3 regions of the Radiobacillus sp. PE A8.2 genome follow, and region 1 is predicted to be linked to each of the others. Evidence: predicted binding sites of a transcription regulator. Region 1 holds the regulator's gene; each other region holds the start of a gene.

Region 1 (5,460 bases):
GTTTCAATGTCTAAGTGGTTCGTAGGTTCATCAAGGATTAAAATGTCTGGTTTTGATAATAGAAGTTTTCCTAGTGCCAGTCGTGTCTTCTGGCCACCACTTAATGCATTAATTTGTGTATCCCAGTCGAAATGCTGAAAATGCAAACCGTTTAACACGGCTTTAATTTCAGCCTCATATTGATAGCCACCCTCTGTGCGAAAAGCTTGTTGCTTTCGGTCATAGTCAGCTAACAACTGCGCATAAGCAGACTGATTTTCTATTAAATCAGGATCACCCATCTTTTGTTCAATTTTTCGTAATTCAGCTTCTTTATCAACTAAATATTGAAATACACGAAGCATTTCATTCCAAATCGTCTCATTAGACTCAAGCCCCGTATGTTGCTCTAAATAACCAATTGTAACGTCTTTAGGCTTGTGAATCTTCCCTTCATCATAGGCCAGCTGATTGGCCATAATTTTTAACAAAGTAGATTTACCAGCCCCATTACGACCTACAATCGCGATCCGGTCACTCGTTTTTATTTCAAGTTTTATATTCGATAAAATGAGTTCTGCCCCATATCGTTTTGTTAATTGATTTACTTGCATTAAAATCATACTATTCACCTCATTATATTAAGTGTAGCTTAATAATCTTAAAAGTAGCAAGCATCTTCTTTTAGTAAACGAGGAGAAAGCTAACAAATTTTGTTAACTTAGTGAATTAATTCACGACAGTTCCACATTTTTTTGTTAAAATATAGACAAGCTTGTAAAACATGGTCAACCAGTAAAGACAAGAACCGTGACTGAGAACCACAATTTTTTATAGTGCTAAAAAAATGAATGCGCTATCATAAGTTTTCTAGGTGGATAACAAACAAGGATTGGACTATCCTAGATAATAACGAAATACGGAGGAATAGATGATTATGAGTGAGCAAAATAAAATACCACAAGCAACAGCTAAACGATTACCACTTTATTTTCGTTTTATAAATAATTTACATTTACAAGGAAAGCTTCGCGTATCGTCTAAAGAGCTTAGTGATGCAGTGAAAGTTGATTCTGCAACAATTCGACGCGATTTTTCCTATTTTGGTGCACTTGGTAAAAAAGGATATGGATACAACGTTGAATATTTACTAAGCTTCTTTAGAAAAACGCTAGATCAGGATGAGATTACACGAGTGGCACTTATCGGTGTTGGTAATCTTGGTACAGCATTTTTGCATTATAATTTTATGAAAAACAATAACACGAAAATCGAAATGGCTTTCGATGCAGACCCGAATAAAGTCGGCACTGTCATTGATGGTATTCCGATTTATCACATCGATGACTTAGAGGAAAAAGTAGGTGGGGTTGAAGTAGCAATACTGACCGTTCCAGTTGCTGAAGCACAAGGCATAACGGACCGATTACTAGGAGCAGGCATCGTAGGTATATTAAACTTTACACCAGCCAGAATTACAGTACCAGAAGGGATCCGCGTACATCATATTGATTTGGCTGCTGAACTACAATCGTTAGCATACTTCCTGAAGCATTACCCGCTGGATCACGAAGAATAAATGAAAAACAGCTTACCCGGATTATCTGGGTTAAGCTGTTTTTTTATCTTGAGAGTCGATTATGCTAGATGTCACATTGATATTGGATTCAGTTGCTGATCGAGTAAGTTTAAGTGGATATCAATAAAGAACATACTAATTCAGCTGTTGATCGGGTACGTTTTAGCACATATCACTGAAGAACCTACTAATTCGACGGTTAATCAAGTACGTTTAAGTTCATATCAACGAAAAACATACTGATTCAGCGGCTGATCTAGTATGTTTACACCCATATAAACGGAGAACGTAATGATTCAGCAGTTGATCAAGTATGTTCTACATATTTAACCGAAGAACATACTAATTCAGCTGCTGAACGAGTATATTTAAACCCATATCACCGAAGACATACCAATTCAGTAACAGATCGAGTAAATCAATGCGCGCCTAACCAAGTAAAACATAGACTCAAGACTCGCATCCAAATTCATCACTTTTTTTTCTGCTTTTGGATTTTAATATGCACTCCGATGAGACGGATGGCAACGCCAAAATCCAATGTTGCAAATATAATTAGCGCGATTGTAAAAATGTTCCATAATGTATCTTGAGCAGAGACGACGGCAATGTAAGTGAAAAGAGTTCCTAATCCAAAATATAAGGAAGCCGTTAACAGTGGAGATATTCGCATCGGTTAGTTAGCCTCCTAAAAAAATCATTTGTATTTGTTGCTCAAATTGCTCTAATCTTCTTTCTAATTCTGCAGGGTCTACACTGTATTGCATGACGACCGCAAAGGTGTTAATGCCCATGTGCGCAATAATCGGCACAATAATCCGTTTTGTTTGTACATAGAGAAAGGCAAACACCATACCCATGCTTGTGTAAATTAGAATATGTGGATTATCGTTATGAACGAGTCCGAAAATTAACGCGGACGCCAGAGCAGCGATGATAAAGTTTGTCCGTTTATAAATACTACCAAAAATAATTTTACGGAAAATCAGTTCCTCCAATACAGGAGCAAATACAGTAACAACAATGATGAAGATTGGTGCTGTTCGGGCAATGTCCATGATGTTGCTGGTGTTTTGTGAACCAGGTTCAATATGTAAAATATATGTTTCAATTAGTATAGAGGCAATTTGTGCACTATAAGCAAGTAGCATGCCGAGTAAAGCCCATAAGGCAATTGTACCAATTTCACTGCTGCTACGCATATCAACTTGCTTCATGTCTTCCCGTAACAAATAAATAATTACAGCAAGTCCAACACCAAAACTAATAACACTCCAAACACCAGAAGCAAAAATTGGGTCTATATCGTATATCCTGATAAACGGAATAATCAAAGCACCGGACATCTGCATGGCGATATAAGTTAGAATTACGTACCAATATCTTTTCGGCAAAAAGCAACGACTCCTTTTAAAATTAATTGCATCAATTGTATTATTGTACGTATTTTATATCAATTTTAGAATAGACTCGTATAGGAAGTCCACTATTTTAACGAAAACCTTATTTTAAGAGGTTGTTCAAAAATCACAATGATTACTCAAGTAGCCGATAGAGATTGAAGATTGGATCTAGCCGAAAAATCCGTTCCTCACGTAGGTTCTGTCTACGCTCCGGTCCTCTTTTTTTAGCTTCATCCATTCTTCACGGTGCTAAAAACGGACCTTTTTGAATACGCACTTTAAGGAAAGTAGAGAAAGGTGAATAAAGTATAGTTGCTTTAGGCGAAACTTGTAAACAAGCTATAAAAAGCGGTTGCTAGAAATGTCGAAAAAAAATTAATCAGACTGCTTGCAAATTAAGATAGAATTCATTATTATAATAGTTGTGTTAGCACTCTAACTTAGTGAGTGCTAAAAATAAAAAAGAACAATCGAATACTATTAAGGAGGTTTTAAAACATGTTAAAGCCACTAGGTGATCGTGTCATTATTGAAGTTGTAGAGAAAGAAGAACAAACGTCAAGCGGTATTGTACTTCCTGACTCTGCAAAGGAAAAACCACAAGAAGGTAAAGTTGTTGCTGTTGGATCTGGACGTGTGTTTGACAATGGAGAAAAAGTAGCACTTGAAGTTGAAGAAGGTAATGTTGTGGTTTACTCCAAGTTTGCTGGAACAGAAGTAAAGTATGAAGGTAAAGAATACTTAATTCTTCGTGAGAGTGACATCTTAGCTATCGTTGGTTAAGTTTGCGAAGGACAATCCATTTATATCATAAAATGAGTACGTTAAGGAGGACTTTTTAAATGGCTAAAGAAATCAAGTTTAGTGAAGAAGCTCGCCGTGCTATGCTACGTGGTGTAGACACGCTTGCGAACGCTGTAAAAGTTACTTTAGGACCAAAAGGACGTAACGTCGTATTAGATAAAAAATACGGTTCACCACTAATTACTAATGATGGTGTAACAATTGCAAAAGAAATTGAATTAGAAGATCATTTCGAAAACATGGGTGCACAGCTTGTATCTGAAGTTGCATCAAAAACAAACGATGTAGCTGGTGACGGTACAACTACGGCAACAGTATTAGCACAAGCAATGATTCGTGAAGGTTTGAAAAACGTTGCATCTGGTGCAAACCCTGTTGGTGTACGCCGTGGTATCGAGAAAGCAGTTGAGGTTGCTATTAAATCTCTTCGCGAAATCTCTAAGCCAATCGAAAGTAAAGAATCAATCGCACAAGTTGCTGCCATCTCTTCTGGTGATGACGAAGTAGGTCAATTAATTGCAGAAGCAATGGAGCGCGTTGGTAACGATGGCGTTATTACAATCGAAGAATCTAAAGGCTTCTCTACTGAACTAGAAGTAGTAGAAGGTATGCAGTTCGACCGTGGATATGCATCTCCATACATGGTTACAGACCAAGATAAAATGGAAGCAGTACTAGAAGATCCATATATCCTAATTACAGATAAAAAGATCGCTAGCATTCAAGAAGTACTTCCTGTATTAGAGAAAGTTGTTCAACAAAGCCGTCCACTTCTATTAATCGCTGAGGACGTAGAAGGCGAAGCATTAGCTACATTAGTAGTAAACAAACTTCGTGGAACATTCAATGCAGTAGCTGTTAAAGCTCCTGGATTCGGTGATCGTCGTAAAGCAATGCTAGAAGACATTGCAACACTTACAGGTGGTCAAGTAATCACTGAAGATCTTGGATTAGAGCTTAAGAGCACTACAATGGAACAATTAGGCCGCGCTTCTAAAGTTGTTGTTACAAAAGAACACACAACTGTTGTAGAAGGCGCTGGTAATCCAGAACAAATCGCATCACGTGTTGCACAAATCCGTGCGCAATCAGAAGAAACAACTTCTGAATTCGATAAAGAAAAATTACAAGAACGTCTAGCAAAACTTTCTGGCGGTGTTGCCGTAGTTAAAGTTGGCGCAGCAACAGAAACAGAATTAAAAGAACGTAAACTACGTATCGAAGACGCATTGAACTCTACACGTGCGGCTGTACAAGAAGGTATTGTAGCTGGTGGTGGTACTGCACTAGTAAATATCTACAACAACGTAGCAGGATTAGATCTTACTGGTGACGAAGCAACTGGTGCAAACATCGTACTTCGTGCATTAGAAGAACCAGTTCGCCAAATCGCTCATAACGCTGGCCTAGAAGGTTCTATCATCGTAGAACGTCTAAAAGGCGAAGCAGTAGGCGTTGGTTTCAACGCAGCAACTGGCGAATGGGTAAACATGGTAGAAGCAGGAATCGTGGATCCAACAAAAGTTACACGTTCCGCACTTCAAAACGCAGCATCTGTTGCAGCTATGTTCCTAACTACAGAGGCTGTAGTAGCTGATTTACCTGAGCCAGAAGGTTCTGCTCAAATGCCTGATATGGGCGGTATGGGTGGCATGGGCGGCATGATGTGATGACCGCTCAATCCCTTGAAATGCT
Region 2 (5,460 bases), on a different contig from region 1:
TAGAATAGTTAATTGTATTTTATTACCTGAGGGATCTTCCGTAATGAGGCATGCACCTTTATTTTCAAACGGTATTTCAGCCTGCTTTAGATTAGCTTCAATCATTTTCATCTTCTCATTATTTGGAATTACAATTGTAAAATCATGTAATCCAACGCTATCTTTTTCTGGAGCTTTTGCACCCACTCCGTTCCACGTATTCACACCAATATGATGGTGATAACCACCGGAAGAGAGAAATAATGCCTGGTCACCATATAAGCTGTTCGCTATATCGAAGCCTAAAACATCACAGTAAAACTGCTTAATCTGTTTTATTTCAGCTACATGTAAATGAATATGACCCATAATCGTTTCACTTGATAGACCTTTCCATGTTTCATGTTTTGCTTCTGCTAGTGCTGCTTTTACATCCATAGGAACCGTGTTCATATCCACTTCTCCATCTTGCCACTTCCATGTATCCACTGGTCGGTCAACATAAATCTCAATACCATGTCCATCTGGATCTGATAGATAGAGTGCTTCACTGACTAGGTGATCTGAAGCTCCTTGAAGTGGATAACCAATATCCAGCAGATGCTGGATAACTTTTCCTAGCTCTTTGCGATTCGGAACGAGTAATGCAAAGTGATATAAACCTGTTGTCCGCATTTGTTTTGGTTTCACATTTTCTGGTTGCTTTATTATAACTAGTGGTGTTTTTCCATCTGCGGTAAATGATGCTTTATTACCGGTATTTTCTAATAAACGTAAACCAATTGCTTTCGTATAAAATTCAAGCGAGCGATGAATATCTTGAACATTGATTTCAATCTGCTGCACAAACATATGCGGGTATTGGTGGAATTGCAATGCGTCGACCTCCTAATAATATAAATAAAGTTACTAAAAGTAATTTGATTACTATTAATAATCATATTATAAGTAAATTTTCTCTTGCAGTCAATATAACACTGAGTCGATTACATTGACGAATAAAACTATCAAAAATACAATAAAGAAAAGTATATGAGCGTTTACACACAATGAAGGAGGATATTATGTCGACTGGTCAAATCACTGATGTTCCCGGTATTCTTGTTGGACAACAACAGAACACGGAAGCACTTACTGGTTGTTCTGTTATTATCACCGAAGCTGGAGCAATTGCTGGTGTTGATGTCCGTGGATCCGCACCAGGTACAAGAGAGACAGATTTATTGAACCCTATTAATTTAGTTGAAAAGGTACATGGGATTTGTTTGACAGGCGGAAGTGCCTTCGGTTTAGACGCAGCTTCCGGTGTAATGAAATATCTTGAAGAAAAGCAAATAGGGATGGATGTTGGTGTTGCAAGAGTACCAATTGTGCCAGCAGCAGTTTTATTTGATCTAGCAATTGGGGACCCACATACTAGACCAGATTTAGAAATGGGTTATCAAGCAGCATCTATCGCTTCTTCAAATCCAATTACTACTGGTAACTATGGTGCAGGATGCGGAGCAACTGTAGGGAAGTTAGCTGGCTTTGAGTATTGTATGAAGGCTGGTATCGGAACTGCTTCCATTAAGATATCAGATGAAATTACGATAGGTGCACTAGTTGCAGTAAATGCTGTCGGTGAAATTCGCAATCCAGCAACAGGTCAAACGATCGCTGGTCCATACGATCGGAACAACGAACAACTGCTAGATAGTGATAGCTTATTAAAACAGACGGCGCACAAGGTACTATTTCCTGGCACGAATACTACGATTGGTGTAGTTGCTATCAATACTTCTTTATCTAAGGTTGAAGCAACGAAAGTATCTCAAATGGCTCATGACGCATTCGCAAGAACCATTTATCCTGCACATACGATGTATGATGGTGATACAATTTTCACTTTAGCGACTGGTGGTCCAAAGCTACCGGTTGATCTTATCGGTGCAATGGCCGCAAAGGTAATGGAGCAGGCTATATTAAATGCTGTCTATAGTGCTGAAAGTATCGGTAACATTCCTGCTTATAATCAAATTTGAAAAGTGCAGAGCGCCGCTTAGAAACGTAGCGACTGGAGCGAATCGACTGAGATAAAGGAATCATACCCCCGCATAGGGGGTATGTCGACGTTGGACGACAAGTCCGCTTTTAGTCGACCCTCCATAAAACTTGAATCGATGATGACTTATCGTAGGGCGAGTCGTGAAGTCGCCTAGTTTCCGACGCTCGGAGCTAGACACACGAAAAGTGCAGAGCGCCGCTTAGAAACGTAGCGACTGGAGCGAATCGACTGAGATAAAGGAATCATGCCCCCGCATAGGGGTATGTTGACTTTGGACGACAAGTCCGCCTTTAGTCGACCTTCCATAAAACTTGAATCGATGATGACTTATCGTAAGGCGATTCGTGAAGTCGCCTAGTTTCTGGCGCTCGGAGCTAGACACATGCACTAATTTTCTTATCATGAGGCGGCATAGTCCGCCTCCTTATTTTATTTCCCTTCCGACACAACAGATAACGGAAACTCATCAACAGTATTATTCGCAACTGGTTTTGTTTTTCTTACATACGCAATCCAATAAGCACCAGCGATAAAAAAACTGCCACCGACTGCATTCCCCAGAAATACGGGAACAAAATTTTGTAAATAAGCGACCCATGATAAGTGACCTGCGAAAATAGCTGCTGGGATAACAAACATATTTGCTACAATGTGCTGAAATCCGATAGCAACAAAGGTCATTGTAGGGAACCATATACCAAGAATCTTACCAGCAAAATCCTGAGCACCATACGACAACCAAACTGCTGAAGCAACTAGCCAATTGCAACCAATACCTGAAACGAATGCCTGCACAAAACTAGCTTCCAACTTATGCTCGGCAATTTCCACTGTTGTCGTTAAAAACGCACCGGTTTCTGTTAAGCCAACAATATGTCCAAAGAAATAAGCAACAAACACCGCACCGAAAAAATTGCTTAATGTGATGACCATTATATTAATTGCTAGTTTTTTTGTACTAATTTGTTTGGCAAACCGGGATAATGGGACTGCCATCATGTTTCCCGTTAATAATTCACCTCCAGCTAACAATGTTAAAATTAAACCTATTGGGAAAAGTGATGCACCGATAAAGGCAGCGAAACTCTCCCAGTCTGTTGGGATTGTTGCAACTACACGTATATATAATAGGAAGCCTAATGCGATAAATGCTCCAGCCTGAAAACCAAGTATCGATGATTCTAAAATCGATAAATTTGCTTTTTTCTTTCCTGCTTTAATGGTGTATTCAGCAATTTGCTGTGGTGTGTAAAAACTCATAGTACCAGATCCTCTCTACCAGGTTGTAAACTTATTCACATTTTATAACGTTTCTACACAGAAAAATATGTGAACACTTTACTAACTTTCTGTCTAATCTAATTTAGTTAAATCCAAAATACTAATGTAAGCCAATCATCTCTTCAGCCTAAAATTAATCGCTTACAATCTATAGTTTTATGTTAAGATAAAAGTTAACTTGTTTGAAAGGAATGATTACATGTTTGGCGAAAAAATTGCAGTTAAGTTAGAGGTCGTGGCACGAAGAGCTTTAAATGTTAAAAATAAAGACGGCATGGCCGGCGTTATTTCTGTTGATTTTATCGCTAATAATAGAGGAGCTTTTACTGTAATATGTGCTGCTTTAGCTCCTTATTATTTGAATGCAACGAAAGAAGAACGGATTCCATTAGATGATATTATTGCCCGCTACCGTCATCTACCGAATTGCAGTAACGAGGAATATTTTAAATCAACTGAGCAAGCAACAGAAGAATTAAAAGCACTGCTTAATGACCTTGGCGTGCAGGATTATGAATAGGAGCTTAGCCTTCACCCAGTTAGTCTTTAGATTAGGATGGCTCCCGTTTCATCTCATCCGGTAACTGTTTGGATGCATCCGGAGTTTGTTTATGTTTCACTTCGATTTCTTCCGAAGAAAATATTTGAATTACTACGGCACCATTTCTTGCCTTTGCCTGAATGAGTAAGGGATGATGATAACGGTTTTGGAATGTGAAATCGGGTCCATACCAACTTACCGTTGCATCACGGCCTGGTGGTACATATTTTACTTGCTTGCTGTGAGAGTATCGTTTAATAATATGTACCCCAGCCCGGTCCACAGCATTAAATAAAGTAGAAGATACCTGACAAATCCCACCTCCAACCCCTTCTGTAAGCTCACCTTTGACAATTATCGGCGCTCGCTTATATCCTTTCTCCATCGTCCTTTCACCAACTACTTCATTAAATGAAAATGTTTCTCCAGGAAATATAACATGATTATTAATAGCTTCGGTTGCGATTTCTATATTAACAGACCGCTCTTTGTTTCTCGAATTAAAATAAGTTATATAATACCCAATTTTGTTTGCACTGATTGTTGATAATAATTCACTATCGACTTTTGGATATACCCGATTTATAGGCACATCCAATTGCTGATCGAACTGATTCTGAAATAATTTAGCTACTAACTGCTCCTTAAAGACTTGTCTATCTAATTGAATTCCAGGCTTTCCAGATTCTATGATTCCTTGGTCATTTATGATTGCATTTTCTGATGGTTGGCTTATTCGTTCATCAACATCCTCAGTTAAATTTTCGACAGCACCCCAATTAACGAAGGAATCGTCTATTATTTTTTTCACAAGCATCTGCTTATTAAATGTTAAGAGCAGTTGCCCTTGCATCATCAACGTAATCTCAGCTGAATAATTTGCCAGCACAGCAGCCATGCAAATAGTTGTAATTAAAGTTTTCACGGGTAATTTCCCTCCTAGTGGTAGTATGAGGGAAAGTTACTTGTTTCATGCTATATTGTTATATAAATATAAAACCAATTTTTCTAAGGGTGTTGTTTATTTAGCAAATTCCATTTTCCAACTAAAATATTTATTATTCGTGTTTTTTTCATAACTTAAATACGCATTAAACTTCTTGTTGTTTCTACTCGTCAAACCTTTGACAAAAACTTTTCCGTTTTTCAATAGACCTTTTACCATTGTTTTTGTAGCTTTCTTTTTCATCGAAGCCAAATACTTATCGTTCTTCCAGACCACAAAGGAACAACCACTCTTCCAGTTACTACAGCCAAAACCTTTCGTACCTTCGACAACAGCGTTACCACAAAGCGGACACTTACCTAACACTTCTGCTTCGCTAGACGATGAAGTTGAAGAAATCTGACGAATGACAATTGCTTCTTTATCTTTAATTGTTATTACCGCTTGTTTTGTAAAAGCATAAATCTCACCTAGAAAAGCTTGCTTAGATATTTTGCGTTTTTCCATATCATAAAGTGATTTTTCCAAGCGTCCTGTGAACTCTAAATCAAATAATTGCTGAATTGGAAAGGTTTCTACTAACTTAACTCCTAGCTCTGTACAAGTAAGATTTTTTTGTGAAGAAGTAATATAGCCAATGTCCTTTAGTTTTTTTATCGTTTCAGC
Region 3 (5,460 bases), on a different contig from region 1:
AATCAATCTCATAAATAGTTTAAACAATTGCAGAAACGATATAATATATCGCAATTGCTACAACTATGATATAAACAGCAATTCTTACAGGACCAAATTTAGGTTTTTCCTCACTCATTGACTTTTCACCACCAACTGTTTAATTATTTGATCTTCACTCTATATTAACATTTATTTTTTTGCTAGGTTAAAGTTATATTCATCACATAAAAGATATCAAAACAAAAAAGCTCGGTAAACCCAGCTTTTTTTGTCATCTATATGTTAAAACCTAATAATATTTCCAAACTAAGATATCATTATTACCAGTTTAGTCAATTTTAATTTTGTATGGTAATTATGAAAGTGGCTCACTTCATTACTTTCACTCTTTTTAATATATCCTCTGCATTTTGAACACGTTCTTCTGTTGGTGGCTCTACTCCTTCAAGCTTATATTCTAAGCCTAAGCTCTCCCATTTATAGACTCCTAACTTGTGATAAGGTAATATTTCTATTTTTTCAACGTTGTTTAAAGTTGCAATAAAATCTGATAGACGGTATAAATACTCATCTACATCACTAATCTCTGGAACTAGTACGTGTCTGATCCACACGGGTATTTGTTGTTCTGATAGGTATGTGGCTAAGTCGATAATGTGTTCATTTGAAACACCCGTTAGCTCTTTATGCTTCGTTTGATCAATATGTTTAAGATCGTACAATACTAAATCTGTTAAGCTAAACAATTCATCTAAACTTTTCATAAACCGTGGGGAGCGACTAAAGCAACCGCCAGAGCTATCAATGGTCGTATGAATGCCTAGTTTCTTGAGTTCTCGGAACAATTCAGTTAAGAATTCCACTTGTAATAATGGCTCTCCCCCACTGACCGTTACTCCACCACCGGTTGATTGGAAGAATGGCAAATAACTCTTAATATCTTTTATCAGCTCCGCCACCGTGACTTCTTTTCCTTCATTTCGGTTCCACGTATCAGGATTATGACAAAACTGACATCGAAGCAAGCAGCCTTGTGTAAAAATAACGTAACGTAATCCCGGTCCATCTACTGTTCCGCAAGTTTCTATTGAATGAATACGACCTTTCATTTTGTTCGCCCCCTTGTTTAGACCGGGGGAGAATCCCCCCGGATTTACCTTCCCTCGTTACATGCTTCCATGGAATGTCCGATTGATCACGTCTATTTGTTGTTCTCTTGTTAGTTTAATAAAGTTAACTGCATATCCAGATACACGAATCGTTAACTGTGGGTATTCCTCTGGATGTTCCATGGCATCAAGTAATGTCTCCCTATCAAATACGTTTACATTTAAATGGTGACCATGCTTCATTACATAACCATCAAGCATGCCTGCTAAGTTGGCCATTCTTGTTGCTTCCTCTTTACCTAACGCTTTTGGAACGATAGAAAATGTATTTGATATACCATCTAATGCATATTCATAAGGTATTTTAGCCACTGAGCTTAATAATGCTAGCGATCCATTTGTGTCACGTCCATGTAACGGATTAGCGCCTGGTGCAAATGGTTCGCCTGCTTTACGTCCATCTGGTGTATTACCTGTTTTCTTACCATAAACCACGTTTGAAGTAATCGTTAATATAGACTGTGTTGGTTTAGAGTTACGGTAAGTCTTATGTTTACTAATTTTGTTCATAAATGTTTTCACAAGTTCTGCAGCAATTTGGTCAACACGGTCATCGTTATTGCCGTATTTTGGATAGTCGCCTTCAATTTCATAATCTACTACAAGACCATTTTCGTCACGAATCGTTTTTACTTTTGCATATTTAATTGCACTAAGTGAATCGGCAACTACAGATAAACCTGCAATACCACATGCCATTGTACGTAGGACTTCACGGTCATGAAGTGCCATTTCAATTCTTTCATAGCTGTATTTGTCATGCATATAGTGTATGATGTTTAGCGTATTTACATATAGTCCTGATAACCAATCAAGCATGTTATCATATTTTTTCATCACTTCATCATAATCAAGATATTCAGATGTGATTGGTGCATAGTTTGGTGCCACTTGAATCTTTAATTTTTCGTCCACACCACCGTTTACAGCATATAATAATGCTTTCGCAAGGTTGGCACGAGCACCAAAGAATTGCATTTGTTTACCAATAGCCATTGCCGATACACAACAAGCAATCCCATAATCATCACCATAAATATCGCGCATCATGTCATCGTTTTCGTATTGGATCGAGCTAGTTTTAATTGACATTTTCGCACAATACTTTTTATAGTTATCAGGTAACTTTGTAGACCATAGTACGGTTAAGTTTGGCTCCGGTGCTGGTCCTAAGTTATCTAATGTATGCAAGAATCGGAACGAGCTCTTCGTTACGAGTGGACGACCATCTAATGCCACACCACCCAATGATTCTGTAACCCAAGTTGGATCTCCACTAAATAATTCATTATAATCCGGTGTTCTTGCAAATTTCACTAAGCGAAGCTTCATGACAAAATGGTCAACTAGTTCCTGTGCTTGTTCTTCTGTTAAGACACCGTTTTCTAAATCTCTTTCAATATAAATATCTAGGAACGTAGAAACACGACCAAGACTCATCGCAGCACCATTCTGTTCTTTAATAGCGGCAAGATAACCAAAGTATAACCATTGGAACGCTTCTTGCGCTGTTGTTGCAGGCTTAGAAATATCAAATCCATAGCTTGCACCTAGCTGCTTCAACTCTTGTAATGCACGAATTTGTTCCGCTGTTTCTTCCCTGTCACGGATAATATCTTCAGACATTGTTCCATTTCCGATTACGTTCAGTTCTTTTTTCTTTTCTGTAATTAACTTATCGACACCATAAAGCGCTACTCTTCTATAGTCACCAATAATTCTTCCACGACCATATGCATCAGGCAGACCAGTAACGATACCTGCTTTACGTGCTAACCGCATTTCTGGCGTGTACGCATCAAATACACCTTGGTTGTGTGTTTTACGATATTCAGTGAATACCTTTTCTACCGCTTCATCGATTTTAAATCCATAAGATTCTGCAGCGGCAACAGCCATACGCATACCACCAAAAGGCTGTAATGAACGTTTAAACGGCTTATCCGTTTGCACGCCTACCACTGTTTCTTTCTCTTTGTTTAAATATCCTGGCCCATGTGATGTGATCGTAGATACAATTTCCGTATCCAGATCCAGTACGCCGCCATTTTCACGCTCTTGTTTTGTTAACTCCATGACTTGCTTCCAAAGGTCTAATGTGTTTTGCGTTGGCAAAGCTAAAAAGTAGTCGTTACCATCATAAGGCGCAAAATTCTTTAAAATAAAATCACGTACAACAATCTCTTTTTGCCATTTACCTTCCATAAAGCCATCCCAAGGATTCATTTGTCTTACATCGTCAGCAGTTTTCATTCTTTTTTACCTCCTTCAAGGTTTAAAAGTACATCACTTTGCTCAATGATGAACATTTAATTATCTTAATTAGATTATATACTTCAAAAGAGTTTTCGTTTGTGATTTTTATCACAAATATGAGCTGTTATAGCTAAAGTTCATTTTTTGTTCAAATTTGGTGATAGCTTTTCTTTTCGTTTTATATCCCTAATTTACCTTTATAAATAAAAGGATTTTTATATGCAATTTAATTTAATATCATATTCACAATCACGATTGTTATATACTGTATCACTCATTTTTAATTTTCTTATTAGTACAGGAATGCGGTTTTTAAATTATAGGCTATAAGGGGAAATTACTTCGGTAAAAGCGAATGAATAAGTGCTAATCTATTGCTTGTCCGAATACAATATACAAGTTATAGGTAAGGAGTGAAAGTTTTGAGCCACTTTATTAGTTACGTTTTCCTAGGCTTGTCATTGGCCGCACCGATTGGGCCGATTAATGCAGCGCAATTAGATAAGGGGATAAAATATGGCTTTCTGCATGCGTGGTTAATTGGTTTAGGATCAGTAACCGCAGATATTATTTATATGCTAACGGTATATTTTGGCGTTGTACAGCTGTTAGAATATCCACTAATTAAATCTTTTCTCTGGTCCTTCGGTTGCTTTGTACTTATTTATACTGGCATCGAAAGTTTAACAAAATCACATTCAATCACAACATCTAGTGAAAGGTCCTCTAAAAATACAGCTTTGCGAACATACATAACTGGCTTTTTATTATCTATTTCCAATCCACTCACTATCTTGTTTTGGTTAGGTATTTATGGATCTATTCTTGCTAAAACTGCTTCCGAATATGGAATAAGTCAACTATCCCTGTACAGTTGTGCAATCATCCTCGGATTATTATTGTGGGATGTTACCATGGCTATCATCTCAAGTAGCTTCCGCAAACTTCTAAACAATCGTATTTTATATGGGATATCCGTATTATCTGGAATTTCTTTAATTGGTTTTGGTTGTTACTTTGGTTATCAAGCGTTTACACTATTATTTCTTTCCTAGGACAGTCACCTATCACCCCTTCGGCTAATAATCTAACTAGTGCGAAAGGGGTGATTGTTCATGCTGTACGATTCAGCGCAAATCATTAATGAATTCCCAAAAGATGCTTGGCAACATGATGCATACCAGAAATTCCAATCCAAATTGACAGACAAACAGATGAAATTTCCTTGTATCCCTGCCACACAGGGGCTCGCACTTGACCAATTTAGATATGGATTTATTGATGATCCTACCAAACAAGAAGCTTATAAAAACATTGCCTTATTGCTAACTAATTATAGTCATGTATATAAGAATATCGGGAACTACACATCGCTCGTGCTATTTTTCAAGAATGCAGAAAGCACCCGAAACTATTCCATTGCTAATTATGAATCGCTTTTTTGGGAGATACTTAGCCAAAGTAGTGACTATGACCCATCCACATGGCCAGAGAAAATACCAACGGATTCAAATGATTCGTTATGGGAATTTTGTTTTGAACAGGAACGTTTTTTTGTTTTTGCTGCTACACCAGCACACGAACATCGTCAAAGTAGAAACTTTCCGTATTTCATGTTCGCGATTACACCACGATGGGTGTTTGATTCCTTTCAACAACAAAAGTCTGCACAAGCCATTAAAAAAAGGATTCGGGAACGATTGAACGACTACGATGCCATTGAACCCCATCCCGAATTAAAACTATATGGAGAAAAAGATAATCATGAAGCGAAACAATATTTCTTGCGAGATGATCAGTCTTCCTTGTCTCAATGTCCATTTCATCGGTCTTTATCAAATAAAGACTGAGGTGTTTCTTTGATTTCTGGTCCTTTCCAACGTTTTCTTCTTGAGAAAGTGACCAGGCTAATTACAATAAGAAACGCTAAGCTAATTAGAAAACCTTTTCGACTGGTTGCATCCATCCAGGTTCCTGTTATTGCGAATCCGATTAACAGGAGGCCTAGGCCTTGCTTACTTTTGCCAATAAACTGCGGTTTCATCAGTTTACG

The links. Region 1 encodes Rex, which represses fermentation and respiration genes when NADH is low (regulators of the CRP and FNR family bind a similar motif). Its sites were predicted from a motif close to TTGTGAAATATTTCACAA; they were not measured.
Region 2: ACI6MV_RS14255 (formate/nitrite transporter family protein) is a predicted target of Rex. The motif match lies at 3,310-3,327, and genes of this name have one in related genera.
Region 3: pflB (formate C-acetyltransferase) is a predicted target of Rex. The motif match lies at 3,504-3,521, and genes of this name have one in related genera.

The regions. Positions count from the first base shown of each region.
Region 1 is NZ_JBJGXI010000042.1:5,737-11,196, forward strand. It holds gene ACI6MV_RS18895 (ABC-F family ATP-binding cassette domain-containing protein) at 1-602, opposite strand, end outside; gene ACI6MV_RS18900 (redox-sensing transcriptional repressor Rex) at 917-1,558, shown strand; gene ACI6MV_RS18905 (YdiK family protein) at 2,031-2,231, opposite strand; gene ACI6MV_RS18910 (CPBP family intramembrane glutamic endopeptidase) at 2,239-2,952, opposite strand; gene groES (co-chaperone GroES) at 3,460-3,744, shown strand; gene groL (chaperonin GroEL) at 3,804-5,435, shown strand.
Region 2 is NZ_JBJGXI010000025.1:61,175-66,634, reverse strand. It holds gene ACI6MV_RS14265 (VOC family protein) at 1-855, opposite strand, end outside; gene ACI6MV_RS14260 (P1 family peptidase) at 1,044-2,003, shown strand; gene ACI6MV_RS14255 (formate/nitrite transporter family protein) at 2,456-3,286, opposite strand; gene ACI6MV_RS14250 (hypothetical protein) at 3,507-3,827, shown strand; gene ACI6MV_RS14245 (VanW family protein) at 3,859-4,773, opposite strand; gene ACI6MV_RS14240 (type IA DNA topoisomerase) at 4,870-5,460, opposite strand, start outside.
Region 3 is NZ_JBJGXI010000038.1:24,364-29,823, forward strand. It holds gene pflA (pyruvate formate-lyase-activating protein) at 351-1,091, opposite strand; gene pflB (formate C-acetyltransferase) at 1,149-3,404, opposite strand; gene ACI6MV_RS17970 (LysE family transporter) at 3,830-4,462, shown strand; gene ACI6MV_RS17975 (YqcI/YcgG family protein) at 4,523-5,257, shown strand; gene ACI6MV_RS17980 (amino acid permease) at 5,230-5,460, opposite strand, start outside.